3 regions of the Siminovitchia sp. FSL W7-1587 genome follow, and region 3 is predicted to be linked to each of the others. Evidence: riboswitches for the same ligand, from Rfam matches in the RefSeq annotation. Region 3 holds a riboswitch; each other region holds the start of a gene.

The links. A riboswitch is a leader RNA that binds a small molecule or an ion and turns the genes downstream of it on or off. The one in region 3 is predicted to bind S-adenosylmethionine.
Region 1: linked by a shared signal. The riboswitch ahead of NST31_RS07325 (YezD family protein) and the one ahead of NST31_RS04490 (MetQ/NlpA family ABC transporter substrate-binding protein) in region 3 are both predicted to bind S-adenosylmethionine.
Region 2: linked by a shared signal. The riboswitch ahead of NST31_RS13485 (MetQ/NlpA family ABC transporter substrate-binding protein) and the one ahead of NST31_RS04490 (MetQ/NlpA family ABC transporter substrate-binding protein) in region 3 are both predicted to bind S-adenosylmethionine.

What each region holds. Positions count from the first base shown of each region.
Region 1 is NZ_CP150169.1:1,575,433-1,585,780, forward strand. Features, by position in the region: gene NST31_RS07300 (FeoB small GTPase domain-containing protein) at 1-84, opposite strand, end outside; gene NST31_RS07305 (FeoA family protein) at 62-328, opposite strand; gene NST31_RS07310 (type II CAAX endopeptidase family protein) at 576-1,319, shown strand; gene NST31_RS07315 (YdiK family protein) at 1,316-1,510, shown strand; gene ssuE (NADPH-dependent FMN reductase) at 1,748-2,296, opposite strand; gene NST31_RS07325 (YezD family protein) at 2,674-2,856, opposite strand; SAM riboswitch class I at 2,928-3,033, opposite strand; gene tatC (twin-arginine translocase subunit TatC) at 3,191-3,934, opposite strand; gene NST31_RS07335 (twin-arginine translocase TatA/TatE family subunit) at 3,950-4,129, opposite strand; gene NST31_RS07340 (redox-sensing transcriptional repressor Rex) at 4,197-4,859, opposite strand; gene moaC (cyclic pyranopterin monophosphate synthase MoaC) at 4,938-5,432, opposite strand; gene NST31_RS07350 (ABC-F family ATP-binding cassette domain-containing protein) at 5,556-7,493, shown strand; gene tsaD (tRNA (adenosine(37)-N6)-threonylcarbamoyltransferase complex transferase subunit TsaD) at 7,704-8,723, opposite strand; gene rimI (ribosomal protein S18-alanine N-acetyltransferase) at 8,720-9,190, opposite strand; gene tsaB (tRNA (adenosine(37)-N6)-threonylcarbamoyltransferase complex dimerization subunit type 1 TsaB) at 9,187-9,885, opposite strand; gene tsaE (tRNA (adenosine(37)-N6)-threonylcarbamoyltransferase complex ATPase subunit type 1 TsaE) at 9,866-10,339, opposite strand.
Region 2 is NZ_CP150169.1:2,873,592-2,883,939, reverse strand. Features, by position in the region: gene NST31_RS13505 (C45 family peptidase) at 714-1,778, shown strand; gene menC (o-succinylbenzoate synthase) at 1,858-3,000, shown strand; gene NST31_RS13495 (GNAT family N-acetyltransferase) at 3,137-3,967, opposite strand; gene NST31_RS13490 (M20 peptidase aminoacylase family protein) at 3,964-5,103, opposite strand; SAM riboswitch class I at 5,256-5,366, shown strand; gene NST31_RS13485 (MetQ/NlpA family ABC transporter substrate-binding protein) at 5,471-6,283, shown strand; gene NST31_RS13480 (enoyl-CoA hydratase/isomerase family protein) at 6,316-7,107, shown strand; gene NST31_RS13475 (CoA transferase) at 7,115-8,305, shown strand; gene cyoE (heme o synthase) at 9,006-9,917, opposite strand; gene NST31_RS13465 (methyl-accepting chemotaxis protein) at 10,105-10,348, opposite strand, start outside.
Region 3 is NZ_CP150169.1:921,874-932,221, forward strand. Features, by position in the region: gene NST31_RS04470 (CoA-transferase) at 1-101, opposite strand, end outside; gene NST31_RS04475 (CoA-transferase) at 104-1,129, opposite strand; gene NST31_RS04480 (methionine ABC transporter permease) at 1,154-1,807, opposite strand; gene NST31_RS04485 (methionine ABC transporter ATP-binding protein) at 1,797-2,798, opposite strand; gene NST31_RS04490 (MetQ/NlpA family ABC transporter substrate-binding protein) at 2,795-3,625, opposite strand; SAM riboswitch class I at 4,113-4,231, opposite strand; gene NST31_RS04495 (DUF4870 domain-containing protein) at 4,316-4,702, opposite strand; gene NST31_RS04500 (hypothetical protein) at 5,041-5,259, shown strand; partial or broken gene NST31_RS04505 (cation:dicarboxylase symporter family transporter) at 5,380-5,952, opposite strand; gene NST31_RS04510 (transposase) at 6,052-6,309, opposite strand; gene NST31_RS04515 (hypothetical protein) at 6,798-8,129, opposite strand; gene NST31_RS04520 (hypothetical protein) at 8,581-9,009, opposite strand; gene NST31_RS04525 (molybdopterin oxidoreductase family protein) at 10,043-10,348, shown strand, end outside.

The DNA.
Region 1 (10,348 bases), 650 kb from region 3:
TCCTGTCAATGTATTAAATAAAGTACTTTTTCCAACATTCGGATTGCCTGCCAACGCAATTTTAACTGGTTGCTGATGATTCATTTGCTACTAACTCCCCATATATTTTTGAACTTTCTTCCCTTCGCAGGGCAATAGTCGTATGGCTGACACGAAAGGCAATCGGATCGCCGAGCGGGCTTTTTTGCAGCACAATCACCTCTGCCGAAGGGACAAACCCTAAATCCAATAACCTTCTCCTCATCGTGCCCGTTACGAGTAACTTCTTTATTTTGATGCAATCCCCAATGTTGGCTTCATTAAGAGCAATCAACTCATGACCTTTCATCTCCTTTACCTCCCTCATATAAGTTGGGTTGTCTTTACAATGTTTCCCCCGACCAACATTTCTTTAATTTATATTTTATGCACACTAGTTGCCTATGTCAAACTTTTTCGCCAGAATGAAAAAAATGGGCACAGGATATTTTTAGGGCAGGGGAAGGAAAACATAAACGCGCTGTTTGAAACAATCGTCCATTAAGAGTAAAATAGAAATTATCGTTCGATATATATGAAGGAGATTTACTATTTTCATGAAGAAATCATATCTTTTGATTGTCCTCACTTTTATCGTTATGCAGTTGTCCTCTTATATTGGAGTACCGCTCTTTTTCCAAATAGGTACGAAGGTGCTTCATATTGATCCGGAGCAAATGAAAGTGAATGCGGTTGGTTATTGGATTCTGTTCTCTTTTAGTGTTGGACTTGCCCTTGTTCTTTTTCTTTTGAGAAAAAATGAGAAGTATACAAAAATAGAGAAGGACCAGCCGCTCCCCGTCGGACAATCTTTTACTTGGGCAATTATCGGTATTTTTATGGCCTTCTTTGCCCAGATTTCCGCAGGTTTGGTAGAGAAGGCGATTGGCATCAACCCGGGATCAGAGAATACACAGCAAATTTTACAATTGATCGAGTTATTTCCGGCAATCGTCATCATCAGTTCCATTATTGGGCCCATTTTAGAAGAGATCGTATTTCGAAAAGTCATATTCGGAAGCTTGTACGACCGCTTCCCTTTCTGGGTAGCCGCTTTACTGAGTTCCGTCATTTTTGCACTGGCCCATTTCGAGCCTGTTCACATTATTTTATATGCTACCATGGGATTCGTATTTGCCTTTTTATACGTTATGACGAAAAGAATTATCGTTCCTATCATCGCACATGTCTCGATGAACACGATCGTTGTCATACTTCAGTTATTCCTTGTCGATAAGCTGGAGAAATATATAGAAAAAACAGCACAATTTGTATGGTGGATAGGAGGGTTCTTTTCATGAGGTCACCATTATTTTCAGGTACTTTATATATCGTCTTGGGGTTTGTTTTTACATTTTTTGCTGTCCAGCAAGTGGATAAGAACGGCTTTGGTTTTATGGTTTATTTGCTGATAATTTTAGCCACACTGGATTTTGGAGCGGGGCTGCGTCTCATTATGCTCCACTTTCGGTTAAAAAAGGATCAGAAATAGGATGTATATAGTAACAAAGCCTGCTAGTACAGCGCTGGCCGCATAGTGTTGCCTTTTGCTGAAATGCAGTGCTGGAACTTCCTGCCTACAGGTTACGCCAAAGCCTCTTGATCAGTTTGTATGAGGACTTCCTGGATAAAAAAACAACATCTATTTAAAAAAACAGAGACATCGGTTTTTCGAAGTGCCCCTGCCATCGACAGCGAGCATTTCATTACCAAATGTCTCTTTTCTGTTTTATAAAGAAGACGCAAGACGCTTATTTTTCTTTACTATTTCGATAAATTCATAAAGCTGTTTTTTCGTACGTAAAAGGCTTTCTTCATCAATGATTGGGTTTTTCTGTTCCCTGTTAATTTGGCTATCGAGAAAATAAAGTCCTTGAAGACTTTTTCCTTTTAAAGAAGCAATGAGCGGTTTCAATGAGAATTCAATCGCCAATAAATGGCCCGGGCTGCCCCCGGTCATGAGCGGCAATACCGGAATATTTTTAAACACATCTTGAGGCAAAAGATCGAACAATGTTTTTAAAACTCCCGAATAAGCCGCTTTATAAACCGGTGATCCGACAATCACCCCCGCTGTCTCTTGAATATCAAGTGACACTTTTTGAATGGCAGGGCTATGAACATTTCCGTAAACCAAGTCCTCCGGCGGAATATCTTTTACTGAAACATGTTTTATTGAAAAATGTTCCCTCTCCAGCAATCTGCCTAGATAATCCAGAATCTTGCCAGATCTGGAAAATTCAGATGGACTTCCTGAAATAATGACAATATCACTCATTTTATTTTCCTCCCTTTAAGTGAAAACGATTTTAATTAACTGTATGAGCATGTTCTTCTCAACCCAAACGGATTAAACTTGCTACATTTTTTCTAATTGGCCACCTGTTTTATATCCAACAAATCTCATGTATCATTCACCAACCAATCAAATCCCTTCCATGAATGATTTTTCTTCCTTTACAGACGTATGGAGCGCAAAATCCCAAAACTCTTAGTTCTTCCACATCCTTTTTATGAAAGAACTGAGGAGTCACCCCTTCTTCTCTTCATTTGCTATTTTCTCGCTACCATTTTAGGCAACGGTACAAAAAAAGCACCCTCCCAATGCATGATCATGGAGAAGATGCCTTTAGTTGTCTAATCGGCAGCCTGTTTTCATTTGTTTGCTTTCATCATCGGGACTTTCCTTTGTTTCCTTTGCATGTTGTAACGCTTTTTTTCAGTCGTATCAATTTGGGTGATTTCTCCATCGTGCACTGTAATGACCAATGAACCATATTCCATCTTTTTCAATGCCGAAACAATGTCTTCAATCGCATTTTCCTCCACTTTTGCCATCTTCATCCCCCCATTAAAAAAACCTCTTCTACAAAATAAGAAGAGGTTTGCTTTAAACGTCATTTGTTCTCTTCTTATCTTTCAAGCTTACAAACAGCCTGCTGGAATTGGCACAGTACCTGACGGTCTGTTGCCGAGGCTTCAAAGGGCCAGTCCCTCCACCTCTCTGGATAAGAAATTACCTATTATTCAGTTGAAACGTCATTTATAAACGTATTTATATACTATCCCACTATAAATTATCTGTCAAGGATGAATTTTTCATCTTATAGCATTAACCTACTTGTTTTATGGGCTATAGATTAAAAAAGCACCGGAAATATAGGATGCTTTTTTAATCTTCATCACTCTCTGCTGCGGAAGCCTGCGCTTTTTTATAACCCACCTTTGAAATCCAGATGCTGATCTCATACAAAATGAGTAATGGAACGGTCACCATCATATGCGAGATTAAATCCGGAGGCGTAATGAACGCTGCTATAACCAGCAAAATAAAGTACGCATATTTTCTGATCTGTACCAAAAACATCGGCGTAACGATGCCCAACCTTGTTAAAAACAAAATGACGACCGGAAGCTGAAACAAAACTCCAAACGGTACGGTTATCTGAAAAAGAAATTGAAAATATTCATTAATGCCAATTGTTGTCTGTATCTCCATATTGCTCGATAACCCAAGCATGAACCGTATCACAAATGGAAACAAAATAAAATAAGAAAAAAGGACACCTGCTAAAAATAAAAAAACTGAAACCGGTATATAGCTGAGCGTTGCCTTCCGTTCCTTTTCCAAAAGACCCGGACTGATAAAGGCCCAGAGCTGATACAAAATAACGGGGGATGTTAAAATAAACGCCAGAACAAACGTCATTTGCAGAAACACTTTAAACGGATCCGTCACACGGAACGCATTCATCGTAATGTCCTGGGCAGCGCTTGCATGCTGAATCAGCTTAATAAGAGGCTGTGATATAAAAAAGCTGGCAATGACAGCCAACACAAAGAAAACGACTATAATGACCAGCCGTTTTCGCAATTCCTCTATATGATCGATGATCGACATATTGTTTTGACTCATGATTTGTTCATCCTATCACTTATCGCTGTCTTTTTTCGTCTCTTTTTCATCATCGTCTGCCAAACCTTTCGTCGCGTTCTTAAATTCACGCAACGTGTTGCCCGCAGCCTTACCAAGTTCCGGCAACTTCTTTGGTCCGAAGATCAATATAGCAACAAGTGCGATTACAAGTAAACTGCCTACACCTGCACTCACTGCGGCCACCTCCTATCTATAGTTTTATTTTAATGGAAACCCGTCCAATTAGCCATTGAAAAATCATTTATGGTTGTGAATTTTCCGTGTCATCGAGAGGATAATGTTTCAAAAAGTAAACGAGCGACTGCAGCTCCACCGCTAGATCGATATGATGAACACGGATCGACTCCGGCACATTCAGCCTTGCAGGGGTAAAATTCAGTATTCCCTTTACACCGGTATGTTTAATCCGGTCAGTGATGGCTTGGGCGGCACTTGCCGGCACAGTTAAAATAATGACGGCCACTTCCTCTTTGCTCAATCTTTCTTCAAGTTCGGACAAAGCATAAATCGGTACATTGCTGATCTTTTTCCCAATTTTGTTTTTGTCGACATCGAAAGCCATTTCAATTTTTGTATTGTTGTTTTTTAAGAAATTATAATTTAAAAAAGCTGTGCCTAAATTTCCTACACCAATTAAAGCGACTTTCGTCACCTCATCTTGGTCAAGTGTCTTGCGAAAAAATGACAGCAAGTAATTTACATTATACCCATATCCTTTTTTTCCAAGCGCGCCAAAATAAGAAAAGTCCCGCCGAATGGTAGCGGAATCCACTTTCACCGCTTCACTTAATTCGGCCGAAGATACGCGCTGTTTTCCTGATGCATGTAAATTTTTCAAAAACCTGTAGTATAGCGGAAGCCTCTTTGCAGTTGCCTGTGGTATTTTTAACGTTTCCCCGTTCATATTCAATCCTCCATGCCAAAAAGAAAAAAGCGCTGCAGTTTACCCGTTTGCGGAATGAATGTCCTGCAACTGATAAACCTATTCCATTTCACGGCGATAATCGCTACTGGATACCCCGCCTGTTTTTTCTATTAGATAGGTTGGACCTATGATCATTCCCTTGTCTACGGCTTTGCACATATCGTATATAGTGAGTGCGGCTGCCGAAACAGCAGTTAATGCTTCCATCTCTACTCCTGTATTACCGACAGTTTTTACTTCAGCAGTTATTTCCAGGATTTTATGATTCTCGGATCCTTCCATCCAGTCAAAGGAAATATTAACTCCTTTTATCGGGATCGGATGGCACATCGGGATTATTTCCCATGTTTTTTTCGCGGCCATGATCCCGGCTACTTGCGCCACAGCCAAAACATCGCCCTTTTTTATTTGCTGATTCGTAATTAACTCATAAATATGGTCGTTCACTTCAATACTGGAGCGGGCAGCAGCAGTGCGGACTGTTTCCGGCTTTCCGCTGACATCCACCATCTGTGCCCTGCCTTCATTGTTAAAATGCGTCAATTTTTCCACGGCCAAACACCTCCTTATCATTCTACACTATTTCGTGTATACTGTCTGTTTTTGCCACCTAAAAAATCAATTGTCAAATATAGTCAACATGCGATACACTGTCTATGACTAGGGGTGGAAATTATGCTATTATTGCAAGTTCAACAGCTTTCAAAGTATTTTGGGGCTGATTTGGTACTTTCAAATATAAAATTGGAAATTCGCGAAGGTGACCGGGCAGCTCTTGTCGGCAGGAATGGAGCCGGAAAGTCTACCTTGTTAAAGATCATCGCTGGAGAACTTTCACATGATTCCGGCCAAGTAGTCAAACCGAAAGATGTAACAATTGGTTATTTGGAGCAACATACAGGCTTGGAATCAGAATTAACGATTTGGGAAGAAATGCTTTCCGTATTCAGCGAAGTACGAAACATGGAAAAAGAGCTTCGAAAAATCGAGCAGAAGCTTTCCGATCCGGCGAATTACGAACGTGAAGGTGCCTATGAACGTCTATTGAGTGAATATGACAGGCTTCAAGAGCAGTTTAAAAAAATCGGCGGTTATCAATATGAATCAGATATACGTTCTGTCCTGCACGGCTTCCAATTTTTCGAAGAAGACTATGATAAAAATATCGCCAGGCTGAGTGGCGGACAAAAAACGCGCCTGGCGCTTGCAAAATTGTTGTTGTCCAAGCCGGACTTGCTGATTTTGGATGAGCCAACAAACCATCTTGATATTGAAACCATGGCCTGGTTAGAAAAATATTTGCAAAATTATCCGGGAGCCCTTCTCATCGTTTCCCATGACCGTTACTTTCTCGACCAAATCGTTTCTTTAGTATATGAGCTGTCCCGCCATGAAATGGCGGTCTATCATGGAAATTACAGTAAGTATCTCGAGCAAAAAGCCGAGAGATTTGAACAGGAAATGAAACTGTATGAAAAACAGCAAGGTGAAATTTCCAAACTGCAAGACTTTATACAGCGTAACCTCGCAAGAGCGTCAACGACTAAACGAGCGCAAAGCAGACGCCGCAAATTAGAAAAAATGAATATCATGGATCGTCCCGAAGGCGACACAAAATCCGCTTCTTTTTCATTCACAATTGAGAAACAAAGCGGAAATGACGTGTTATCCGTTTCAGAGGCGAGCATTGGCTACAATGGACAGACATTGGCCAACCATATCAATATGAGACTTACCCGCGGCGACAGTGCCGCCCTTGTCGGGCCAAACGGGATTGGCAAATCTACGTTGTTAAAGTCGATCATAAAAAAAATCCCCTTCCTATCCGGGGAGATTCGATATGGAGCAAATGTTCAATTCGGATATTATGATCAGGAACAGGCCAACTTGTCAACCAACCGAACTGTTTTACAAGAATTATGGGATCGCTATCCGCTAATGAAGGAAAAAGAAGTCAGATCCGTATTGGGCAATTTTTTGTTTACCCAAGATGATGTATTAAAAACCGTTTCGTCATTGAGCGGGGGAGAAAAAGCGCGGCTCACCCTCGCCATTCTCATGCTTCAAAAGGCGAACGTCCTCATTCTTGATGAACCGACGAACCACTTGGACTTGGATAGCAAGGAAGTGCTGGAAAACGCGCTTGTGGATTACCCGGGAACCATTTTATTCGTTTCCCATGACCGATATTTTATCAACAGGATTGCTACGAAAGTGATCGAACTATCCACAGAAGGAACAAAAGAATTTCTGGGCGACTATGATTATTATGTGAATAAAAAGACGGAAATGGCGGAGCTGGCACAACTGCAACAGCCGGAATCAAAGAACACACAAGTAGACAGTAAACATTCATACGAGCAGGAAAAAGAAAAAAGAAAACGCGAACGGCAACTCAAAAGGCGGATCGCTGAAATGGAAGAATTGGTGGACCAATTGGAAGCGGAACTGGACATAAAAGAGCAGTTGTTAACAGATCCCGCTGTGTTCAATGACCACGAACGAACTCTTGAAATTCATCAAGAAATGGAAAGAATTCAAAGCGAAATGGATGAATTGCTGGAAGAATGGACGAGGCTTTCAGAAACACTTACGGAATATGACATACCGTAACAAAAATCATGTATTATCCCGATGGGTACTCCGTCGGGGATTTTTTTACCCACAATCTTGTCCACATTTTAAACGTTTACATCATAAGTTATAAACAAACCTATACACATTATCCACACTATATTCGCTTATTCATCCACAAAATGTCGTTTCCAAGCTAGTATATGATCAAGTTATCCACAAAAAAAGACTCCGTTCCAACCGGAGCCCTTACTTTTCTATATCCAAACCGGGGTGCGCATTCATATCAAGTGCACCTCTTATCCCAGCTTCAAATAAGACAGTTCCTGCCGCCGCAATCATAGCGGCATTATCTGTGCATAAATACAGGGGAGGAATAACGAGATCTACATGTTCTATTCGCTCAAAAGCGGATTCAAGTGATTTCCGCAGCCCTTTATTTGCGGCTACCCCTCCGGCCAAAAGTACTTGTTTTACGCCCAATTCTTTAGCAGCCCTGATCGTTTTTTCCGTCAACACTTCCACTACGCTTGCTTGAAAACTCGCCGCCACATTTTCTGGAGATATTTTTTCCCCGCGCTGTTCCGCATTGTGGAGCGTGTTGATAACTGCGGATTTAAGACCGCTAAAACTGAAGTCATAAGAATCCTCTTCCAACCATGCTCTTGGAAGATCAATAGTCGCCGTCCCCTCTTGGGCAAGTCTGTCGATATGCGGTCCGCCGGGATATGGCAAATTCAATGTCCGCGCGACTTTGTCATATGCTTCTCCAGCAGCGTCGTCCCGCGTTTCACCGATTACTTTAAATGAACCGTGCTTTTCCATATACACAAGTTCCGTATGGCCTCCTGAAACGACTAGCGACAACAAAGGAAACGTAAAGTCGGTGATCAGTCGGTTCGCATAAATGTGGCCGGCAATATGATGAACACCGACAAGCGGAATATTGCGGCTAAAAGCCAATGCCTTCGCAGCATTTACACCGACGAGCAGAGCACCAACCAATCCCGGTCCCTCCGTTACGGCAACAGCATCAATATCTTCAAAAGTAACGGCTGCTTGCTTCATTGCTTCTTCAATGACAATGGTAATTTGTTCTACGTGATGGCGTGATGCCAGTTCCGGAACGACACCGCCAAACCGGCGATGGCTTTCAATTTGGGAAGCGACCACATTTGATAATATTTCCTTTCCATCACGAACGACCGCAGCTGCCGTCTCATCACAACTTGTCTCAATCCCCAGAACAACTATATTTTCTTTCTTCATAAATTCACCCACATCACTAACGCATCTTCTTGGTTGTCCGTATAATATCTTTTTCGAATGCCGCCTTCTTGAAATCCCAGTTTTTTATAAAGAGACTGGGCAATGTCATTACTTACCCGTACTTCGAGTGTCATCTTATTCGCTCCGGCCTCTTTGGCAAGATTCATCACTTTAAAAAGCAGTTGTTCCCCCAATTTTTTTCCACGATGTTCTGGAAGCACAGCAATGTTTGTAATATGCGCTTCATCCAAAATAATCCATACACCGCAATAACCTACTTCAATCCCGTCGAGCGTAATAAAAACGTAATATGCAAAGCGGTTATGAGCGATATCGTTATAAAACGCCTCTTCGGGCCAAGGCGCCGAAAACGAGCGGCTCTCGATCTCCACCAATTTACCAATATCTTCAAGTGAGGCCAAGCGAAAAGATATATCTTGGCCGACACTCGTGCTTCGATTTATCATGGTTTCTTCCCCTGCCTCTCCAGCCACTTAGCTTCGGCTTCCACAAGGCGTATATAATTTGGAGTAAACGAATGAATATCCTCAGGGGGTAGGTATAGTCCAAGCAGGCCTAGTTCTCCTGGCCTTGGATTGTATTCACCAACGTGAGAAAAAAATGCCTGGTCTTTGAGAGCGGACCGAAAAGTTTGCTCATGAAGCGGCACGTCGTTTCCATTAAATAAAATCGGTACCGTTTGGTCTTTTAATAATTCAGCCCACTCCGTGGCCAATATATTCCGGTCCTCCATGACCACTTGAAGCTTGCTCTCTTTAAATTGGTATAGGCCCGTGTAAATCAAACCCCGCCTCGCATCAAACAGCGGTGAAATATATCCTGGAAAATAGCTGCCTGTCATTGCAAGCACAGCCAAGCTGGAGACACCCGACAAAGGTATACCCAAACTCCAGGCCATTGTTTTAGCGATTGTCACACCAATCCGCACCCCAGTATAAGAACCTGGTCCTTTGGCTACAACAATTTTATCAAGTTCACCGGTATCTGTTTCACAATCTTTCAAAAGTTGCTGAATCGCCGGCATGACTCGCACACTGTGGTTCTTCTTTATGTTCGTAATGTATTCCCCAATTACTTTCGACTCACTTACAAGGCCTACTCCCAATACTTCGTTCGATGTATCAATTGCCAGGACTTTCATGAAAAAACTCCTTACATAAAGCTTTATATCTGGTGCCATAAGGTTTAAAAACAATCTTGCGATTTTCGCCGCCTACATGATGCAAATAAACAGCAAGTCTATCCGACGGAAGTTGCTCCTGGATAAAATGAGCCCACTCCACAACCGTTACACCATCGCCTTCAAAATATTCATCAAAGCCGAGGTCTTCAAAAGAATCTTCCAAACGATAAACATCCATATGATAAAGCGGAAGCCTTCCTTCATACTCTTTAATGATGGTAAAAGTAGGGCTATTCACTGTTTTACGTATCCCAAGACCGGCAGCCAACCCTTTTGCAAAAGTCGTTTTTCCTGCCCCTAGATCCCCTTCAAGCAAAATCACATCGCCTGCTTCCAATAAATGTCCCAGGTTCTTTCCAATGGCAAATGTTTTTTCCGGAAGGGCTGAAACGATTTCATAATGATTTTCCATGTTAAACTC
Region 2 (10,348 bases), 2.0 Mb from region 3:
CGTAACAGTAAGCTTAGAATGATAACAGGTTCATGAAAGTTTAGAAAACGGTTTCATGTTTAATCTCCCTTTTAATAGCATTCGGTGCCCTATCGCATCGTGTGCTTTTTTCTTTTTCATCTGGGGGAAATAACTTTGACTTTGGGCTCCTGGACACCATGCCTCTTTACATCATGAAAACTCATATAGGTTCATTTAAGACTTCTTATCCCCGGCTCCTTTTGTCATTGAGATAAATGATGATCCGCCCGATGTTCATTTAGGATTGCCGCCACTTTCTGGAATATGTGCCATTGCCACACTCCAACAGTAAAGTAATAGGAAATCGTTCCAATTCAAGTGGTGATCAATTGTCGGACCGCTTGCCAAGAGTTTTCAAAAATAAGGCAAGGTCAAAGCCGTTCATCTTCATCTTGATTCTATTTTTCAGAAAACCAACCATGCCTGCGAGCGTGAAGCCGTTCGAACTTTTAACGAGGTTTCTTCGTCTTCTCTCTCTTCCCCAATATTCTCAAAGCGCGAACCCAGAATAGATACGAGGATTGCTTCCCCGCTGTCAAAATACTTTGCTGATAAGGTTTTTTAATCGAAAAAGTAAAAACGCTTGTTATCATTCACTTACCATTGACTTTATCTTAAAGACTTCCCATTTGTTTTCCTTTCCTCCTTTCCATAAAATGAACCGTATAGAATGGAAAGGAAGGTTGCATACCTTGAAAACTATTTATAGCGACATCATCCCGTTTCGCGGAACGCACTACGATTTTGGCAAAATGCAAGGCCAGCTTTTAAAGGACTCGCTTACACTTATAAATCGGGAGAATCAATGGAAAGTCCGCAGACCCAGATTTCAGATAAATGCCGCGGAAGCAAAACAGGCGATCGCTTCGTTTGCTCCCGCGATTTGGGAGGAGCTTCTTGGTTTTCAAGAAGCGCTTCAGTGGCCGATTGAAAAAGTATTGACGGAATTTGGTGGTTACCGCCTGGAAATTCCCCGCTCCGGTTGCTCAATTTTGACGGGAAATGATTATTTTATACGTAATTACGATTACCACCCGAAAACATATGAAGGGCGGTTTGTATTTTTCCATCCTTCCGATCATGGATATGCAACGGCCGGGCCAAGCCAAAGAATAACGGGCCGCTCCGATGGGATGAACGAAAAAGGATTGGTTATGGGGTATAATTTCATGAATCGGAAGAAACCTGGTGACGGATTCATTTGCAGCATGATCAACAGGACTGTTTTGGAAACGTGTGCACATGTAGAGGAGGCCGTGGCTCTTTTAAAAGAAATTCCCCACCGGCATTCTTTTAGTTACATTATGCATGATCGCAGTGGCCGAACATTCATCGCAGAAGCGACACCACGTGAAGTAAAAGTTCGGGAATCACGCATATGTACGAATCATTTTGAACTATTACAACATGAAAACCGGGGGCATCTCGTCGACTCAAAGAGAAGGCTTGCCATCTTGGAAGAACACCAGGCCCATTTGAGCGAAGCGCGAGAAGCCTTTCATCTGCTTAATGACACGGATAAAGGCATATTTTCCGATTTATATGCAAGCTGGGCAGGGACGATTCATACGGCCGCTTATTTTCCAAATGAATTGAAAGTCTGGTTTGCGCTTGGCGGTGATCAATTTCCCACTGTCTTGGATTTTGGCGCTTGGCTCGCGGGAAAAGACATTTCCATGGAACGAATCACAGGCGAAGTGGATACAGACATCCCGTTTGTTCATATGGATGAACATGCAGATTGGTTTAGAAGATAAAAATGCCCTGCGGGGTCAATTGAAAATGCGATGATAGTAGCGTATGCTTTATTTACGAATAATCAAAGGGGGAGTCACAATGAAACCCGTCATATTGACAGAGGTTGTTCTTCATACGATTAAAATGAAATTGATTGCGCCTTTTACGACAAGCTTTGGCACCGCATTGGAAAAACATGTGTGCCTTGTAGAAGCGGTCGACGAATCAGGTGTATCCGGCTGGGGCGAAACGGTTACGAGTGATGAGCCGTATTATAATGAGGAAACAACGTATACAGCCACATATATGTTAAAAGATTTTCTCATTCCGAAAGTGATGCACAAAACGATTCAACATCCGCTTGAAGTGCATGATATGCTGACTTTTGTCAGAAGAAATCAAATTGCCAAATCGGCGATTGAGACCGCGATCTGGGACGCATTTGCCAAGAAAAACAACATCGCTTTATCCGAATTGATCGGCGGCACAAAAACAGAGATTGAAGTGGGCAAAAGCATCGGCATACAAAGCTCGCCTGTAAAACTCGTTGAAAAAGTCGCTGAATATGTGGATGAAGGCTTCAGGAAAATAAAAGTGAAAATTGCTCCAGGCGCCGACCTTGATTATATAGATGCCGTACGCAAAGAGTTTCCGGATATTCCACTCATGGCGGATGCCAACTCTGCTTATACATTAAATGACATTAATCATTTGAAGAAACTTGATCAATACAATCTCATGATGATCGAGCAGCCGCTTGCCCATGACGACATTATCGACCATGCCACCCTTCAGGAACAATTGCAAACCCCTGTCTGCCTCGATGAAAGCATCCACAGCCTGGAAGATGCGAGAAAAGCACTACAGTTGGGGAGTTGCCGGATTATCAATATTAAAATTGGACGCGTAGGAGGAATTGGCGAGTCGGTGCGGCTCCATGACCTTTGCAAAGACAACGGTGTTCCCGTCTGGTGCGGCGGCATGCTTGAAACGGGGATTGGCAGGGCACACAATATCGCCTTGACATCCCTCTCGAACTTTACGATTCCGGGAGATACGGCGCCATCTTCCCATTATTGGACTGAGGACATCATCCAGCCGGAAGTAACGATGGACCACGGGATTATTCAAGTGCAAACTGGTCCCGGGATCGGCTTTGCTGTCGACCGTGAAAAATTGGATCGGGTTACCATCCATAAAGAACGGATTTCAACAGCTGAAACGGCACACCCAATACCGTAAAAAAAGAGCTTGCAGAGAAAATCGCTTCTTTCTCTACAAGCTTTTTTATAGGGCTCCTCTTCGTTCCAGAAAACTGGGCACAATCAAAAGCCGAATGAGGCTGTCGAGGACTTTCTCACCCCCGCAATCGGTTTAACTAATTTGCTTTTTCATCCAATTGCAGCTCAGACCTTTTCACAAGCAGGTAGTGATGAACTGGCGCATCTTCATGGCGAATGAGTGACACAGCCGTGTATCCAGCATTAAAAAGCTGTCGGAAGATCGATCTTGTCTTCATTCGCCAATCTATGGCGAGCCCCATGTCTTCTTTTTTCATTTGTTGGAAAAATGCAGGCACGGGAACTACTATTTGTTCGGCGGAAAAAGGAAGGTCCAAATTTCCCAGTCGCGGTAAACCTCCCTCACCTTCCTGATACGGCACCTGAAAAGCGTTACTCTTATCTACTTTAAAAGAAGACGGCTTTTCTACGTGATCACTATTGATCCACCACTCTACTTTGAATCGGTCTGTCGGCAAGCCATTGTTCAGCTCGTCTTTCCCCTCGCCATATGAATTGACGATATAAGTATTGCAGACTGAGCGAAGTTTGGTCAAATTCAAATAGGCGTTTCGGCTTTCAAGCGGATCATAAGTCCATGTGAGCATGTCATAGCCCAACTTTCTTGCTTCAGACTTCTGCCTTTCTTTCAACTGATAGCCGATCCCTTTTACCCGATAATCAGGATGGATGCCAAGCGCATGAGAGCATAAATAAACCTTTCCATTCAAGAATCCCGGAAAACTGTAGCTGAAACCAACAAGTTTCTCGTCATGAAAGGCACCTACGATGAGGCCCCCATTTCTTATGGCCGTAACCGTTTGGTGAACAGGAATGGCATCCCACTTCCATACCAATTCTTCCAATTCTTTTACAAGAGCCATTTCCTCCACACTTTGTAGTGTTTTAATGAGTACTTCCGAACTCAATGCTTGAATCCTCCCTCCAATGTCTTCAATATCGCGTAAGCTAAAACTTCTATACCTGAAAGCATGGCCTCACGATTAAACGTCATTTCCGGATGATGAAGACCAGGTGCAAGCCCGCACCCGAGCCCTAGCATGGTTCCTTTAAGCTGTGGCTTTTTTAATGTGTAAAAGTGAAAATCTTCCCCTCCGGATGTAACAATGGGCTCTTCCAATCTGTCCTCTCCGAGTGCTGCAACAATCGCCTTTCTCATCATACGAATGGCATCATGATTCGCTTTCGCAGCCGCGATATGCGCTTTCGTCTCCAACTGAATGTTAACGTTGTGAAGCTTTTCAAGTGATGCGACGATATGTTCAATTTTTGTGGCCAATTGCTCAAGTACTTCATTTGTCTGCGCTCTTACATCCAAACTGAAGGATGCGTTGCCAGGGATAATATTACTCGCTGCGCCGCCTGCCTGGAATTTGGTCATTTTTGCCGAATAGGGAACCATCGGGTCAAGATGAATGCCTTGGATTTGCTGCACGATGGATGCGCCAATTTCAATGGAATTCGCTCCTAGATGGGGCCTTGCTGCATGAACATCGTCCCCTTTGATCTCACCTGATAAAAACATCCCGGCGCCATGAAGGATCGCAGGTGCCGCATAACCATCTTCCAGTTCCTGGATAGGTCGCAAATGAACACCATATAAATAATCTACATCATCGAGCACTTTTTTCTCCAACATTTTTAAAGCGCCTGTTCCTTTTTCTTCTGCCGGTTGAAAAATAAATTTCAGCTTGGCATTTTCGGGAAATCCCACTTTTTTGAGCAACAACATCGTTCCAATTGCCATCGTCATATGGGCATCGTGACCACATGAATGATTTGCTTGAAATTTTCCATTGACTTCCTGCCATAAAGCATCTATATCCGTACGCAAAGCAACGCACCGCTCTCCTGCTCCAACTTCAGCTACAAGACCGGTGCAAGTGCCATCATCAAATGTTTGAACGGCAAATCCTTCTTTGACTAAAAAATCCCGGATATATTCAGTCGTTTTATATTCTTTCCAGCTTACCTCCGGATGGTTGTGAAAATGGTCAAACAACGAGTAAACCGTTGGTTTTAAAGCCTCAATGTATTTCTTCATTACATTCTCTCCCGCATATTGATGTGTCCATTATACCACTGCCTTTTGACAATGTACCATATTCGCCCACTTCCAAAAATGAACTTGACATTATCTATCCCATGCTTTACATTCTTAAATAATAGGGAAATACAAGTAAATGAAATAGCGTTCTCTTATCAAGAGTAGCTGAGGGACTGGCCCAATGAAGCTCGGCAACCATCTATTAAAAATAGAAAGGTGCTAAATCCTGCAAAACATGAATGTGTTTTGAAAGATAAGAGAGGAACCAGTTATGATGAGTATATGACTAAGCCTCTCTTTCTTTTTTTTAAGAAGAGAGGCTTTTTTGTTTCTTGATATTCCCCAAAAAACTGGGGGGAAGAAAATGAAAAACATTAGAATATTGTTACTAGGATTACTATTGGCTGTTATTGTTTCCGGATGTGGAAACAATGCGACGGGAACAAAGACGGAAGAAGAAAAGCTTATTGTGGGCGCTACAGCCGGCCCCCATGAGCAAATTATGGAAAAGGTTAAAGAAGTGGCGAAAAAAGACGGATTGGACATTGAGTTAAAGATTTTTTCTGATTATATCCTGCCAAACAAAACATTGGCTGACGGTGAACTGGATGCGAACAGCTATCAGCACCAGCCCTTCTTGGATCAGTTTAATAAAGACCACGATACCGATTTGGTATCTGTAGGCAAAACGATTTTAAATCCAATGGGGGTTTATTCGGAAGACTATCAAAGTATTGATGACCTTCCAAAGGGAGCCAAGTTTGGACTACCCAACGATCCGACAAACGGTTCCCGGGCGCTGTTTATTTTGGAAAAAGCCGGCCACATTCAACTGGCTAATGATGCGAAAGAGACAGCATCACTGAAAGACATAAAAGAAAACCCGAAAAACCTTGAATTTATCGAGCTTGATGCCGCACAAATTCCCAAGCAGCTCAGCGAGGTCGACGCGGCAGCGATCAATACAAACTTTGCCATCGACGCCGGCCTTTACCCAAAAGAAGACGCCATCCTTCTGGAATCAACGGACTCGCCCTATACAAATGTCATTGCTGTAAGGGACGAAAATAAAGATGACGCTGTAGTGAAAAAGCTTGTGAAAGCTTACCAATCTGATGAGGTGAAAACATTCATCGAAGAAGAGTTCCGCGGCTCTATCATCGTAAGCTGGGAGTAAGAGTGAAACGATTAATCAACCGGAGGTTTCAAATGACAAATCCTTTATACGTAGAAAGAAATAAAGATATTGCCATTCTCGTTTTGAATCGCCCTGAGAAAAAAAACGCCATTACGCTCAAGATGTTTCGCAAGCTGTCTTCTATTTTGGATGAACTGGAAAAGGACCCCGCCATTAGAGTTTTAATCGTCCGCGGCGTTGATAAAACAGCCTTCTCCGCCGGAGCGGACATTACCGAATTTCTTGATGTCCGCTACCAGGCCGAAAAAGCAAAAGCCTATAATAAAGCCGCGCTAGAAGCGATTGAAAAGTTGTACCGATTTTCCCGGCCAACGATCGCCCTTATACAAAGGCTTGCGATTGGCGGTGGACTGGAACTGGCCAATTCATGCGATTTCCGCTTTTCATCTGCTGACGGAACATTCGGCATTACAGCCGCCAATATCGGGATTATCTATAATGTAAAAAGCACGAAGCGGCTTATGAATCTAATTGGGGTAACTAAGACAAAAGAATTGCTTTATACGGCAAAATTAATCGGGGCGGAAGAAGCGCGCGACATCGGTTTGATCGATTATGTGTATGCTTCTGACGAACTGGAGGAACAATGCATCCAGTTTGCTCGTAACATTTCCGAAAAATCTTTGGTGGCCAATTCAGGAATAAAACAGGTGATCCACAAGATCATAGACGGAGCCACCGATGAAGATGAAGAATTGGCAAAATCCATTCTCGATTCGTTCAGCTCCGAAGATTACGAGGAAGGCATTCAGGCGTTTTTAGAGAAGCGCCGTCCGAACTTTAACAGAGTTAGAAACAGGTGAAAACGACATGAATCAAGCATTACAAGGCATGAAAGTGATTGATCTGTCACAAGTATTGGCCGGACCATACTGCACGATGGTGCTCGGCGATATGGGAGCAGATGTCATTAAAATCGAAAAATATCCAAATGGCGATGATACGCGGGCCATGGGACCGTTTCACAACAATGAAAGCCATATGTATATGATGGTCAATCGCAATAAACGCGGCATGTGCCTGAACGTCAAAAAGGAAGAAGGCCGAGACATTTTATATGAATTAGTCAAAAAAGCAGATGTTTTCGTAGAAAACTTTCGCCCGGGGGTAGCGAAGAAGCTCGGGATCGACTACGACACCTTAAAAGAATTAAATCCCGCGCTCATATATTGCTCCATATCGGGATATGGCCAAACCGGTCCTTATCGAAATAAAGGCGGGTTCGATATTATGGCGCAAGGATTGTCCGGTCTCATGGAAATGACAGGCGAACAAGGCGGAAAGCCAGTCAAAGTCGGAATTGCCATTCACGACTTGGCTGCCGCCCAAACAGCCATTCAATCCATTTTGACATCCTACATTTACCGGTTGAAAACCGGAAAAGGGCAGTATATTGATGTGTCTCTTGTTGACTCGGGGCTTGCCTGGACGGTATGGGAAGCAGCAGCTTATTTTGGCAGCGGACAAGTAGCGGGAAAAACCGGAACAGCCCACCGTGCCGCCGCACCCTATCAAGGCTTTAAAACAAAGGATGGCTTCATTTTAATCGGGGCCGCCAATCAAAAGTTATGGGAAACATTTTGTTTGCATGTCGTCGATCGGCCAAATTGGATGGAAGATCCGCGTTATTTGACAAACAGCCTGCGCACGCTTCATCTCAAAGAACTTGAAAAAGATATTGAAGAAACATTATCAAAGCGCGATTCCGTGTATTGGCTGGAGCTTTTAGAACAACACGGAATTCCTTGCGGTCCGATTTATACTTACAATCAGACCTTGAGTGACCCCCATATTCTAGAACGGGAAATGATACTGGAATATGTACATCCGGCTGCCGGGGCGGTCAAAACATTGGGCTTTCCTGCCAAATTTTCAGAAACACCCGGAGAACTGACAAAACCTGCTCCCCTTCTTGGACAGCATAATGAGGAGGTCTTATTGGAAACAGGTTATTCCAGTGGAGACTATAAGAGACTAAAGCAAGAAAGTGTTTTGAATTAGTTAAAAAAATTTGGGGTATGCCATACTTTTGCAAAGCACGAGTTTAATCATCAATATCCGGCCTAAACGTTTCCTAGAAATCACGAAAAAGAGTCTGGGCCACAACAAAATCAGCCGAGTAAAAAACGAACCATAAAGTGAAACTTCATTCAGTAGGAGTTTTCTTCCATCTCCTACTGAATGTTAGTTGAACCAATCGGGCTTTTAGGTGCCGTTTTCTCACACTTGGACCTTTTGTATTCACTCAAAATTTTGAAGTGGGAGGCTTACGGCACCTTACATGCGGGATAAAGTGAAACTTCATTTCTTGGTATGCCTTTTCCAAGAAATGTTAGTTGAACCAATCGGGCTTTTAGATGCCGTTTTCTTACACTTAGACCTTTTGGTATCAACTCATGTCTTGAAGTGGTGTATATGGCACCTTACATGCGGGATCAATTGTCCTGATGTATAATATGCAAGCTTTTAGCGTAGTCAAAATAGGTAGACTCCTGCGGGAATCGCTCGAGCTGAAGATCCCGCAGGAAAGCGATCTTTGCTTTCCGAGGAAGCTGAAGAGACCTGCGGAAAGCGAAATATGTTGACGTAGCGATGATAGGGATTTTTTTTACACAAATAAACCGAACAATTATAAATAAAATGTTCGGTTTTTGCTACTTCGTATTTGCTTATGTCGCAGCCTTTAACTGCTTTCCAAACATTAGATCGTCACAATCACCATCGTGATAAACAAAATCGCAATATAATTAACAGAAACAACAAAGTTGGCACGAGCCCATTTCACATCATCTTTTACAAAAAAGCCCCGGATCGCAAGTACCAGCCAGACGAGGTTTAGTAAAGTCGCAATCACAATAAAGGTGGTCCCGAGCGACACCAGAAAAAACGGCAGAGGCAACAAGCAGGCTACATACACAAAAATTTGTCGCTTTGTCATTTCAAAGCCCCGGATCACCGGGAGCATGGCAACGCCTGCCGCTTTGTATTCGTCATACCTCTTCATCGCGATCGCGAATGTATGAGGCATTTGCCAAATAAACAGAATCATAAATAAAACGATTGGGATAATATGCATGGCAGAATCAATTGCTCCCCATCCAATCAACGGTGTGACTGCTCCTGAGATGCTTCCGATCACCGTGTTAAATGTATATTTTCGCTTTGTCCACATCGTGTACATGACGACATACGTAAACCACCCGATAAAAGCGTAAAGGACAGCCTCCATCGTTGTAAAAAACAAAAGAAGAAATCCCAGGACGCTTAATGCGATACCCAACCCCAACGCCATTTTTAATGAAATATTGCCTGTCACTGTCGGTCGCACTTGGGTTCTGGCCATGACTCTGTCTATATCGGCCTCATACCAGTTATTAAGGACGAGCGCCCCGGCCATGACTAGTGTGCTTCCAATGATTATCAAGAAAAATAAATTGGGATCAATGACTGTATTTGTAAAGTGGGCGGCGAGCCAAAAACCCGTAAAGACAGGCAGTACATTGGCTATTAACACAACCCCTTTAAAAAGAGCAATTACATCAGCTAAAAAAGAAGTGATTTGAAGCTGATTTCCAAAAGATGCATGCTCTGCACCTGTCTTCTGTTGACTCATTTTCTATCGTCCCCTTAACAATGATCAGATCGTAATATTCTCCCTCCATTATAATATGATTTTCGTCTAAAACCTACATATCGGGGAATTTTCACTAATTGTTAATAACTACAGCCCTTTATTCAGAAAAAAAGCCTGAACCCGCTGTTGCTTCGGGATCAGACCGTTATGCCGCTGTTGAAAATCATTATGGAGCCGCTTTGGGGTTTTCAATTGAAGAAGAAATACGGTCTTTTTTGTGTAAAGTAAACGCTGCGACTGAAGCATTTAATTTCGTCGCCAAATTGGTCAAGTTATTTGCCGTTGATGCCGTTTCTTCACTGCTGGCAGCCGTTTCTTCGGTTGTGGCCGAAATGGTTTCTATATAAGAAAGGACTTCTGAAGATTGTGCGGCTTGCTCTTCGCTTGCACTCGCAATTTCTGTTACTTTA
Region 3 (10,348 bases):
ACAGAAGCGAGAAGCGGCATGCCCGTTCCTACATAAACAGCCGCATCTTTCGGTAAAAGACGCGATGCCGCAATAATCATTTTTTCTGTATCGTTTCCCATTTTTATCCTCTCCTTTTCGCCACTTTTGGATATGGCGCCAATTTCTTTTCAATTTTCTCCAACTGTTTCAACACACGGACACCACCAATTTGCTCCAAATATTCGTAGTGATCATGGCTGCCATACACATATTCCTGCAAATAGGTTTCAACGCCTTCATCACTGATAGATGCATCCAGCCAAATTTGCCAATGATCTTCATCGAATGAATAAAGGCTCGGCACTTGATTTGGATGAGAACCGTATGGTACTTCAACAACCGCATCCACAACGAAATAAGGAATTTTCGTCAAGTCCGGACGACTTGAAAATACTTCGTCATGTACGATTTCTTCCGCTGTCACTAAGACGAATTTTGCCGCGTGGGCCAGTTCAATGTCTTCCGCGACATTCCCATCAATTTGACAGTTTCCATATTGATCAGCACGGTGGACATGGATGACCGCGACATCCGGATAACAAGCGGGCAGAAGCTCCACTTTCTCGTTTGTAAAAGGGTCCGTGATTGTTTTCGATCCGCTGTAATGTAAAGTATCCGTGCCAAGCGAGGATCTCGTCGGGTAAAAAGATAAACCTTTCATCGCCGCGGTAAAGCGCCATTGAAAACCGGCATTTGTAATCTCGGATAACACTTTCAACCGGCCGGATTCAACCGCTCTTCTCGTTGGAAGTGACAGTCCCCGCACTTCATCGGCAAAACCGTAGGAGACTTCCGCTTTTGTGATGTTTCCCGCTGCCGCCAACAATTGCCAATCATGCTGTGATCCTTTCGTGCCAATTGTCAGATTCCCTGTTTTTTGGCGGATGATTTCATGCACCGCGGCAATCGGGTTGCGCACCGATCCCATTCCGCCAAAAACGATATAATCCCCTTCTTTCACCCCACGCGCCACCGCTTCTTGCAATGTGGCTCTCTTGTCTTTTTTCACGAGTGATTTATTGTTTTTTCGGAACTCCCTTATTTTGTCCGGATGCTCCCACCCGAAAAGCCTGGATGTGGTATCTTCCTTTATGAATGTTTGAGTCATTGTTTTTCCTCCTTTGATATACCATTATCTTTTATCTACTGCCCTGGCTGCCCGGTCGCCGACAAACTGGATCAATTGAACGAGAATAACCAATATGATCACCGTGGCAATCATGACATCGTTTTGGAAACGGTAATAGCCGAAGCGAATGGCCAAGTCGCCAATTCCTCCGCCGCCGACGATGCCAGCCATTGCCGAATAGCTTAATAGACTGATCACCGTCACAGTAAGTCCGGCTATCATGCCCGGCTTCGCTTCAGGAAGCAGGACATCTTTCATAATCAGCCACGGGGAAGCGCCGCATGATTCCGCCGCTTCGATCACCCCTTTATCAATTTCCCGTAATGATGTTTCCACAAGGCGGGCGTAAAAAGGGATGGCGGCGACGGTCAGTGAGACGCTTGCAGCCACCGGTCCCATCGTTGTTCCCAGGATCAATTTTGTAAACGGAATAAGAACAACGAGTAAAATGATAAATGGGATCGAGCGAATGATATTGATGATGCTTCCAGCCACGCTTTGTATATAGCGGTTTTGCCAAAACATGCCTTCACTTGTCACAAAAAGGGCTACCCCCATAGGGACGCCGATGATGACCGCAAACGCAACAGCAATGCCCATCATCCATGACGTTTCAACAAATGCTTTTCCAAACTCATTTACCATTTCAGGCAACATCGGCAAGCACCTCCAATTGATTCGTCCTTTTCGTTATATATCGAATCGCCTGCCGGACATCTGATTGACTGCCAATCATTTCGATGATGAGTGTTCCGAGCGGACGTTCCTGAATGTAAGAAATTTGACCATGCAGGATATTCACAGAAATATGAAATTGTCTTAATGTCTCCGAAATGACCGCCTCTTCGGCCGAATCTCCTTTGAAAGTGATTTGGACAATCGCCCCTTTTCTTCCCAAAAGAAGTCTTTCAGGCAATTCCAGGGAGTGGACCGTTTGAACAAATTGCTTGGACAAGGCCGTTTGCGGATTGGCAAACATATCATACACATCAGCCAGTTCAACAACCTGCCCATTTTCCATAACAGCCACCCGATGGCATACATTCTGAACCACTTCCATTTCATGTGTGATTAACACGATCGTGATCCCAAGCGTTTTGTTGATTTTTTTCAACAGTTGCAATATTGACTTTGTTGTTGTCGGATCAAGTGCCGAAGTCGCTTCGTCGCATAGAAGCACTTTCGGTTCATTGGCCAGCGCCCGGGCGATACCGACCCGCTGTTTTTGTCCTCCTGAGAGTTGAGCGGGATAATGAGCGCTACGATCGGACAGCCCTACCATCTCCAAAAGCTCCGGAACCCGCTTTTTAATTTCAGCTTTCGTCTTGCCTGCCGCTTTTAATGAAAAAGCGATATTGTCATAAACGGTTTTCGAACTAATCAGATGAAAATGTTGAAAAATCATGCCGATCTTTTGGCGCTCTTTCCGAACTTCCTGATCAGATAATGCCGTCAATTCTTTACCGTCAATAACAATGATGCCTTGTGTCGGCTTTTCCAGCAGATTCAAGCATCTGAGCAATGTGCTTTTCCCGGCCCCGCTGTAACCAATGATGCCAAAAATCTCACCTTGGCGAATGGACAAGTTGACATGGTCGACAGCCGTCAACTGTTTATACCGTTTCGTAACATTCACAATTTCGATCATTCATTTTCCTCCTTTTTCACTTGATAGGGCGGTTTCACATATCCCTTTGCATGCTTGTTTGTATAGTCTAAAAATTCATCTGAGTGATAGGCTTTTTCGAGAGCTTTTGCGAACGGCTTTTCAATATCTTCTTTTCTGAGCGTCACATAAATCAAATAACCTTCCGGTGTTTTTTCGATCTCCACTGCTTCATCTAGTTTTAATCCCGAAGCCAATGCAAAATTTCCGTTAATAAAAGCAAAATCAGTATCTCCCAATGAACGCGGTGTTTGGGCGGGATCAATTGGTTTGATGTGTAAATGAAGCTTATTTTCCACGATGTCTTTTTCAGAAACGACAGTTGGATCGGCCTTTTCATTCACAGTGATCAACCCGAAATCCGCAAGCATGTTCAACGATCTGGCCAAGTTGGTCGGATCATTGGGCATCGTTATCGTCATCCCTTCTTTCAGATCATCCAACGAATCATGTTTGTCGGAATAAAGTGCGATAGGGGCAGTCGGAACCGCGTAAGAAGCAACAAGATCCACGTCATGATTTTTATTGAACTGTTTTAAATAGATGCTGTTCTGAAATAGATTGGCGTCTATTTCTCCTTCGTTTAATGCGATGTTTGGCTGGATGTAATCATTGAACTCCACAATATTTACTCGATATCCCTCCTTTTCAAGAATCGGAATGATGCCTTCTTTCAATTGATCGCTGTACGGTCCTGCTGTGGCGCCAATGGTGATTTCTTTCTTTTCATCCCCTGCTGAAGTGCTTCCACACGCTCCCAAAGCAAGTAAAGTAAAAATCAGGCTAATGGTAAGTAATGTTTTTCTCATTTGATGATTCTCCCTCTTTAGCAAATTTATTTTTCCCATGTTATGCCAACAAATCGCAATATAATCGTTTTAAGATAGGAATACTATGTTTTTTTCCATGACAGTATCCATATTCTTTCCGGCCCTGGCTACGTATCAATGGAAAGCGTCGTGTCACTCAAAACAATTCGCAATCCACTTTTTTCATAAAAAAGACCCCTTGATTCGCACAACTATGCCGTACGTGGGCAAACTTGTGTAAATCAAGAGGCCTCCGGTTGTCCGGTCAGCTTCTTTATCATCTATAGATGTATCAGGCTGGAAATTTCGGTTGTTTTGGCGTCGTCATGGGCAACTATTGATTTTGTAATGACCTGCGACTTCAAGATTCATTTTTGCTTCAACACTCCCTTTTACGAAAGCATCTATCATTTCAATAAATGCCCAAATAAAAAGACCCCTTTACACATAAGAGGTCTCCGCTTTAAATCATATTTATCAGCTTCGCCCCTTATCTGTCAGACTTCGAACAAAAGTCTGCTGGAATTGGCACCGTTTGAATATAAAATATATTCAATGGTTGCCGAGGCTTCACAGGGCCAGTCCCTCCACCTCTCTTCATAAGAGTCATAAAAATCATTTGATTTTGTTTGGAATGTTGAAACCTATTCTATTCCGAATCTTCCCGGTTGTCAACTAAGTTTTAAAATTTTATTGGCTTCTGCCGTTAAAATGTTGAACAAGGTTTTCCGCGATGTCACCAACGACCGGCACTTTTATCCGCTCACGATGATATGTCTGGACCATGAGCAACACCCACAAAATGAAGCCAACCAATGAGATAAGCAACTTGAATAACCATCCGACAAAGGGTACATAACTAACGCCTGTCCCTACAATCCACAGAGTTGCATAAAGGACCATTGACTGCATTGCATGAAATTTTACAAAAGGGCTTTTCTTTTCCAAGATAAAGAAGATAATGCCCGTCACGAATGTTCCCAAATAGCATAATAAGCCCGCGACATTTTCTTCAAGGCCGGTGGATGATTTCCTGTCGTTCTCCTTTTGGGGGCCAATTTCATGATGATCGTCCATTCACTGCTCTCCCTTTCAAGTAATTTTTGCTGACACGAGTGTCACAAATCACACCATTTATTCAACCTTACATAAAAAAGTGAATCTAATCAATCATAATTTAGCCAAAAAAAGAACCCATAGCATGATAGCAGATTTTTCCCCACGTTCAACGGGCAAGGTCCAGAGCATGGTATAATCTATGAATAATGAGTCTGACAGATTTATGGAAATAGGAGAAGTTCGTTCCGCCGTACAGCCAACGACGGCTTTGAAAAGAATGGTGGAAGTACATGAAAGCGCTATAAGCTAAAAAAGATATAGAATGAAAACGACACATTTTAGGGGAGTTGTTTGTTTTGAATAACGAATTGAAACTTTTGATAGCTATGTTTTTAATTATCGTCCCTATTTTACTTTCAATTTTTTTCAGTTTTAAAAGTGAGCTCTTGTTGCCCAAAGGTTACGATTTAGCACTTGATGGATATGTAATATCTAAAACGATGGTGATGATTTTTACCTTTTATTTACTGACTAAAACAGGATTTTTTATTTTGCGACATATTAAAAAAGACTAGCTGTATACTAGTCTGAGGCTGGCGACAAAGCATTTGGGACTGTAACAGTTTTTCCAGGTTTATTCAAACTATACGATTATATTTCGTCCTCCTAGAAATTTTTGATGTTATTCCCCCTTATAAAATTATATAAATGGGGGTGGAATGATCACTTAAACCAATCATCTCATATATTTGAGCAATAAAAGGCGTTGCAAGAGCTTGATACAATGTAGAGTCATCCAAGTTAAAGGAATAACCGGTCGGAACTACAAAAGAAACAATATTTTTTGGACATCTGAACTTTTCCATTTTATGCATCACTTTTGGCAATACTGTTTCAGAGCTAGAAGTTGAATATGCCAAAAGCAGCTCATCTTTCAATAATTTCAATGTGGAAAATATTAGTAATAAGCCAGCTTCTCGATACCTCCAAGCACAACAACAATAAAAAAGAGCATAGTTGCAAAGACAAGAATCATTAGTTTTCCAAGTGGAATCAATGAATCTAAACCAAATTTTGACACCGATACACCAATTAAAGAAAATACACCGAATGGGGCAAAACTTCATAATAATATTTGTCACCCAAAACATAGCATCTGCTCCACCTTCAAAGAAGGCAAACACAGTTTTTCCTTTTTCGCCAACCACTGTAATCCCTAAACCGAATAAGACAGAAAAGAAGATAATGGGAAGCATATTCCCATGATTGGTAATACGTACTTCTTGGCACTTCAAGCACTTCGCACATTATTCGAACCGGGTGGTTTTCTTTCTCCTGCTTGATATGGTCGATGATCTCTTGGTTGGTCACTTTTTCGCGAATATGGTCATAGCCTTTTTTAGAATGTCGCCCTCTTGTTTAAGGCGAAGGTTTTCTTTTTGGATTTCCGCAATCTCTGCTGATGATAAGCCATCACTTCCTTCAGGAGAAAGTGCTTTGATCCATTTATAAATCGTTACTTCAGATACCCCATATTCGCGGTTGAGATCGCTCACAGATGTGCCAGATCTGTAAAGCTCGACAATTGTTTGCTTACATTCTTGATTATAACGTTTTTGTTTCATTCCGGACACGTCCTCTCTATTTTATAGGATAGAGACTTAACTAACATGTGTCCATACATCTATACTAGCTCCACACTTCATCCAGCAGGTGATATGATGAGAAAATTTATGATTGAAACTACTAGCGGACGGATTACAGCCCATACAGGTTTAGCCATTGCTTAATTCGGCCTTCTTCTTCGTTTCTGCTCTTCTTGTTACTTGCCTTCTTTTTCCGATAATGAGCCGAGGCGGAGCATCTTCTGTGCATTTCTAATCATATCCTTGCATGTTTTTAGCTGGTGCTTTTTGAAAGTAAGCTATATAGATTTCATAAGAATATACGTTCTTATTTGGTTTAAAAGAAAAGCCCGAAATTGGGCCATTTTGTTACATGTTTAAAATTTTTTCTTTTTGTGCTTGACATTCTTCTTGTGTAACGATGCCCTCATCAAGCAATTCTCTGAACTTTTTATCGAAAAATCCCAATTAATTTACCTCTGATTTTATTATTTCCTAAGTCCCGTCAGTTTTAAAAGGCTTGATAAAAATCCTTCTTTTTTACGTCTCGTCTCGGGTTGTTTATTGACATCTACTGTTATTGTTATGGAATTAACGTGAGCAAGATGATTTTTTGGCTCAACACCTTCATTCACCCTAACCCAATCCTTGTCTATTTCTGGATTAATAAAGTCTGGCAGATCATCTAACGCTTTTAGTATTCTTTCCATGGAAAATGCTGGACAGTGAATATAAGGAGTGGAATATTCTTTGATTCTATCTAAAATCTCGTTTTTATTTACATGCCATACTCCATTAGTATCAAATCTGCCAAATTTCCACCAAGGGTTATTAAACTGACTTATTTGTAGCCTATGGCAACCGAATGGATTTATAGTATACTCACTAGCGCCGTAACAAAAATCAGACTTACCAGACCTTAATTTATCTCCATAACAATAGTTAATTCCACCAACAATTTTTCTGTCTACAATTTCACCGTTTATTATAACAAAGCATGATTTCCAATTATTTATTAGCTCATATAAACTAATAAACGCGAGGTAATCACTGGTCTGCTCCGAAAATACAGCTTGATGAATAATGTTATTATCTTCATCAAAAGATTCAATATATTGCGGCGCTGATTTCGCTAATGTGACTGCCTTTTGATAATTCTTAGAAGTAGAATAACCAAAACTTATTGAAACATACCATTTTGGAAATAATGATACGTTAATGTTTTTTTTTGCTAAACTTAAAACGTCTTCATTCATTACTACATTGTTATTATCAACAATTTCCTGTATCGGTTCCTCTGGAATATCCTGACCTTCTAACCACAAAGAATATGTACTTTTGATTTTTCTCTTTATTAATGAGTTTGTGTTTGCTAAGTACCATTTCAATGCATTTCTATCCAACTCTGGAAGAATAACGTATAAGTCTTTTTGCAAAGTTCCTGGATATTCTCTTACTCTAGATTGGACAGAAATATATGCACTTTTAACATTGTTTATAAACTCTAATTCATCGTTTCCTCGTCTTTCATCCCAAGCTCGACATTCAACTGATCTATTAACTACACTTCTTGCTTTCTCAAAATCTGAAATAATCAAGTAGCATTTTAACAAAACATCTCTACAAGGAATAGAGGGAGGAATTATTACAGAGTGATCTTTGTATTCTATATGGCATTCTCTAATAAAAGCTGGGAGGTTATCCATTCCCATTTCGCAAACACTAATGCATTTTTCGATATCCCCGTCTCCATTTCGTTTTGGTCTATATTTTTCGATTTTCTCATGAAGACTAAAGTGAAAATCAATAGCATTCTTCACAGCGATCACCCCTTAAAGAAATATTTTTTTTACATATTGATCAGAATAAGGGGGCGACAAATATTACAAGTAAACATTCAAAAAAATTACACTTCTTGAGTTTAACAAACTCTTATGGGACTCCAAAAATACATAACATGCAATTTCATACATGGATAGTCTCATAATATTCCTTTAACTGATTGTCAGGCATGTAATTCAACAGCAAACTTGTGAGCTTCCGCCTCAATCCTGCTGACTGAATAAAAGGTGTTTTTACGCGCGCAAACGTACTTTTGAATTTCATAGCATAAGTCCTTATTAATCGCGATGAATTTATTTAAATATTTACGTGGTTAGTCGTTACTTGAATCATGAAATGAATGGCTTTTAAAAATATCAGTTAATAAGTAGGGATCATTCGTTTTGTGTTTTTTGATTAATTCATTAACTTTTTTACGAATCAACTTAACTACGCCCTATTCTTTATTTTGAATATCTCCCGTTCATGTTGAGAAATCTTTTTATCAAAATAATCAAGGTCATCCTTTGTGGCGAGCTGTTCAAGATGAGACATGGTTTCAGAATGGTATTCAGTTAGCTTTCCAGTTTGCTCATAAATAATTTGTTGCTTAGATTCTATGCTGGTTAAACGTTCGTTTGTTTTTTGTTGTTCTAGTTTAATTTCAAAAACTTCGGTCTTAATCCCGGCAATTTCTTCTTTGACGCCTTTTAATTCATCTAAAATCTGCTTCAACAGCTGCTCATTCATCGCTATTCTCCTTTCTGTATTTTTTGGTGTGTATTTTCTTATTAATTTTTTTAGTGTTCTCACGATATATTCCATGGATTTTGAAAATGATTTCTGCGCTTCTTTTGAAAATGGTTCATCATCAAACACTAACCCTTCTGCATGCTCAAGATCGTTTTTTATTTCCTAAAGTCTTTTGGCAATGTCCTCTTCGTCTTGGTCAGCAGGGCGGTGTAGAGAGTATCTGGTTTCATTTTATCAGTTCTGCCGAGGTGGGAACAGTTAAAACTTTATAATAATCAGCTATTTTTTGTAATGTTTCATAATAAGGTTCTCGATTACCCTGTTCATACATAAGGCAACATCAATTTTTTGAAAATTTTTATTGAGTAAGATTAGTAGTTGAATGAGCGGTCGCTTTCTTTTGCCACATAGCTTCGTTTCTCTATTTTCGCAGAAAGGCGTTTTCCTTTCTTGTTTTTGTAGTATTGCTATATTCTATTGCCATATATTGGCCGGCGATGATCTTTTCAAAGGAAATCATTGTAATTAACAGCCCATTATTAAAGGACAACTATGCTATTTCTCAAGATATAACTGATAGTGCTTCTCCTGAAAAAGTATTAATGAGCGTTGAATTATAAAAAGAGGTTTATCCTCTACTCTATAAAAATCATGGAACGAAAATGGAATTGGTTTCCCAGAAAGAGGATTCAACAAAAAGATGTATGTCATTAGTGATGATGGGAAAACCCTCTCTTATGGGAAACTAATCGTGCCCTAGAATAAGAACAAATTCCGCTGTTGTTTATTCATTTAAAACATCGGTTATATAGCCAAAACCCTTCCTTCCTCTTTTGTGTAATACGGTACTGGCAACTCTGGGCTCCTTAACATATCCCTTAACCACATGAGCAACTGAATTCAAATATACAATGGCATCGTCTTCCGCTCTTGCTTTACTTGATTTGAATTTCGTTTCGAAAAAGCGACTATATTAGTTCTCCAGTTATTGGCGTTTTCACAGACTTTTGTTAGAAAATGTCACTTTTTTCAGTGGTGGTATCATGCTACTTTCTTGTGCCTTTTTCTTTATCACCCATCTAGGCTCGCTTATTTTTTCAACGTCCGATTGTCCGTAATATGATATAATCTATGAAATTATGATGTTAGGGGATGCTATATGGAATCTTTTGCACATATAAAAGATGGACTATTTCCTGCGGTTTGCTCCCTTGATTGCCCGGATCAATGCGGATTGCTCATCCATAAACAAGATGGGAAAATCGTGAAAATTGACGGAGATCCGGCTCATCCCGTTACGAAAGGGAGTATTTGCAATAAAGTTCGGAATATGGGAGCGCGACTTTACGATGAAAAAAGATTGAAAACACCTTTAAAGCGGGTTGGACGAAAAGGCGAAGGTACTTTTGTTCCAATCAGTTGGCAAGAAGCGATTGAGAGTATTTGTAGTAACTGGAAAAAGCTG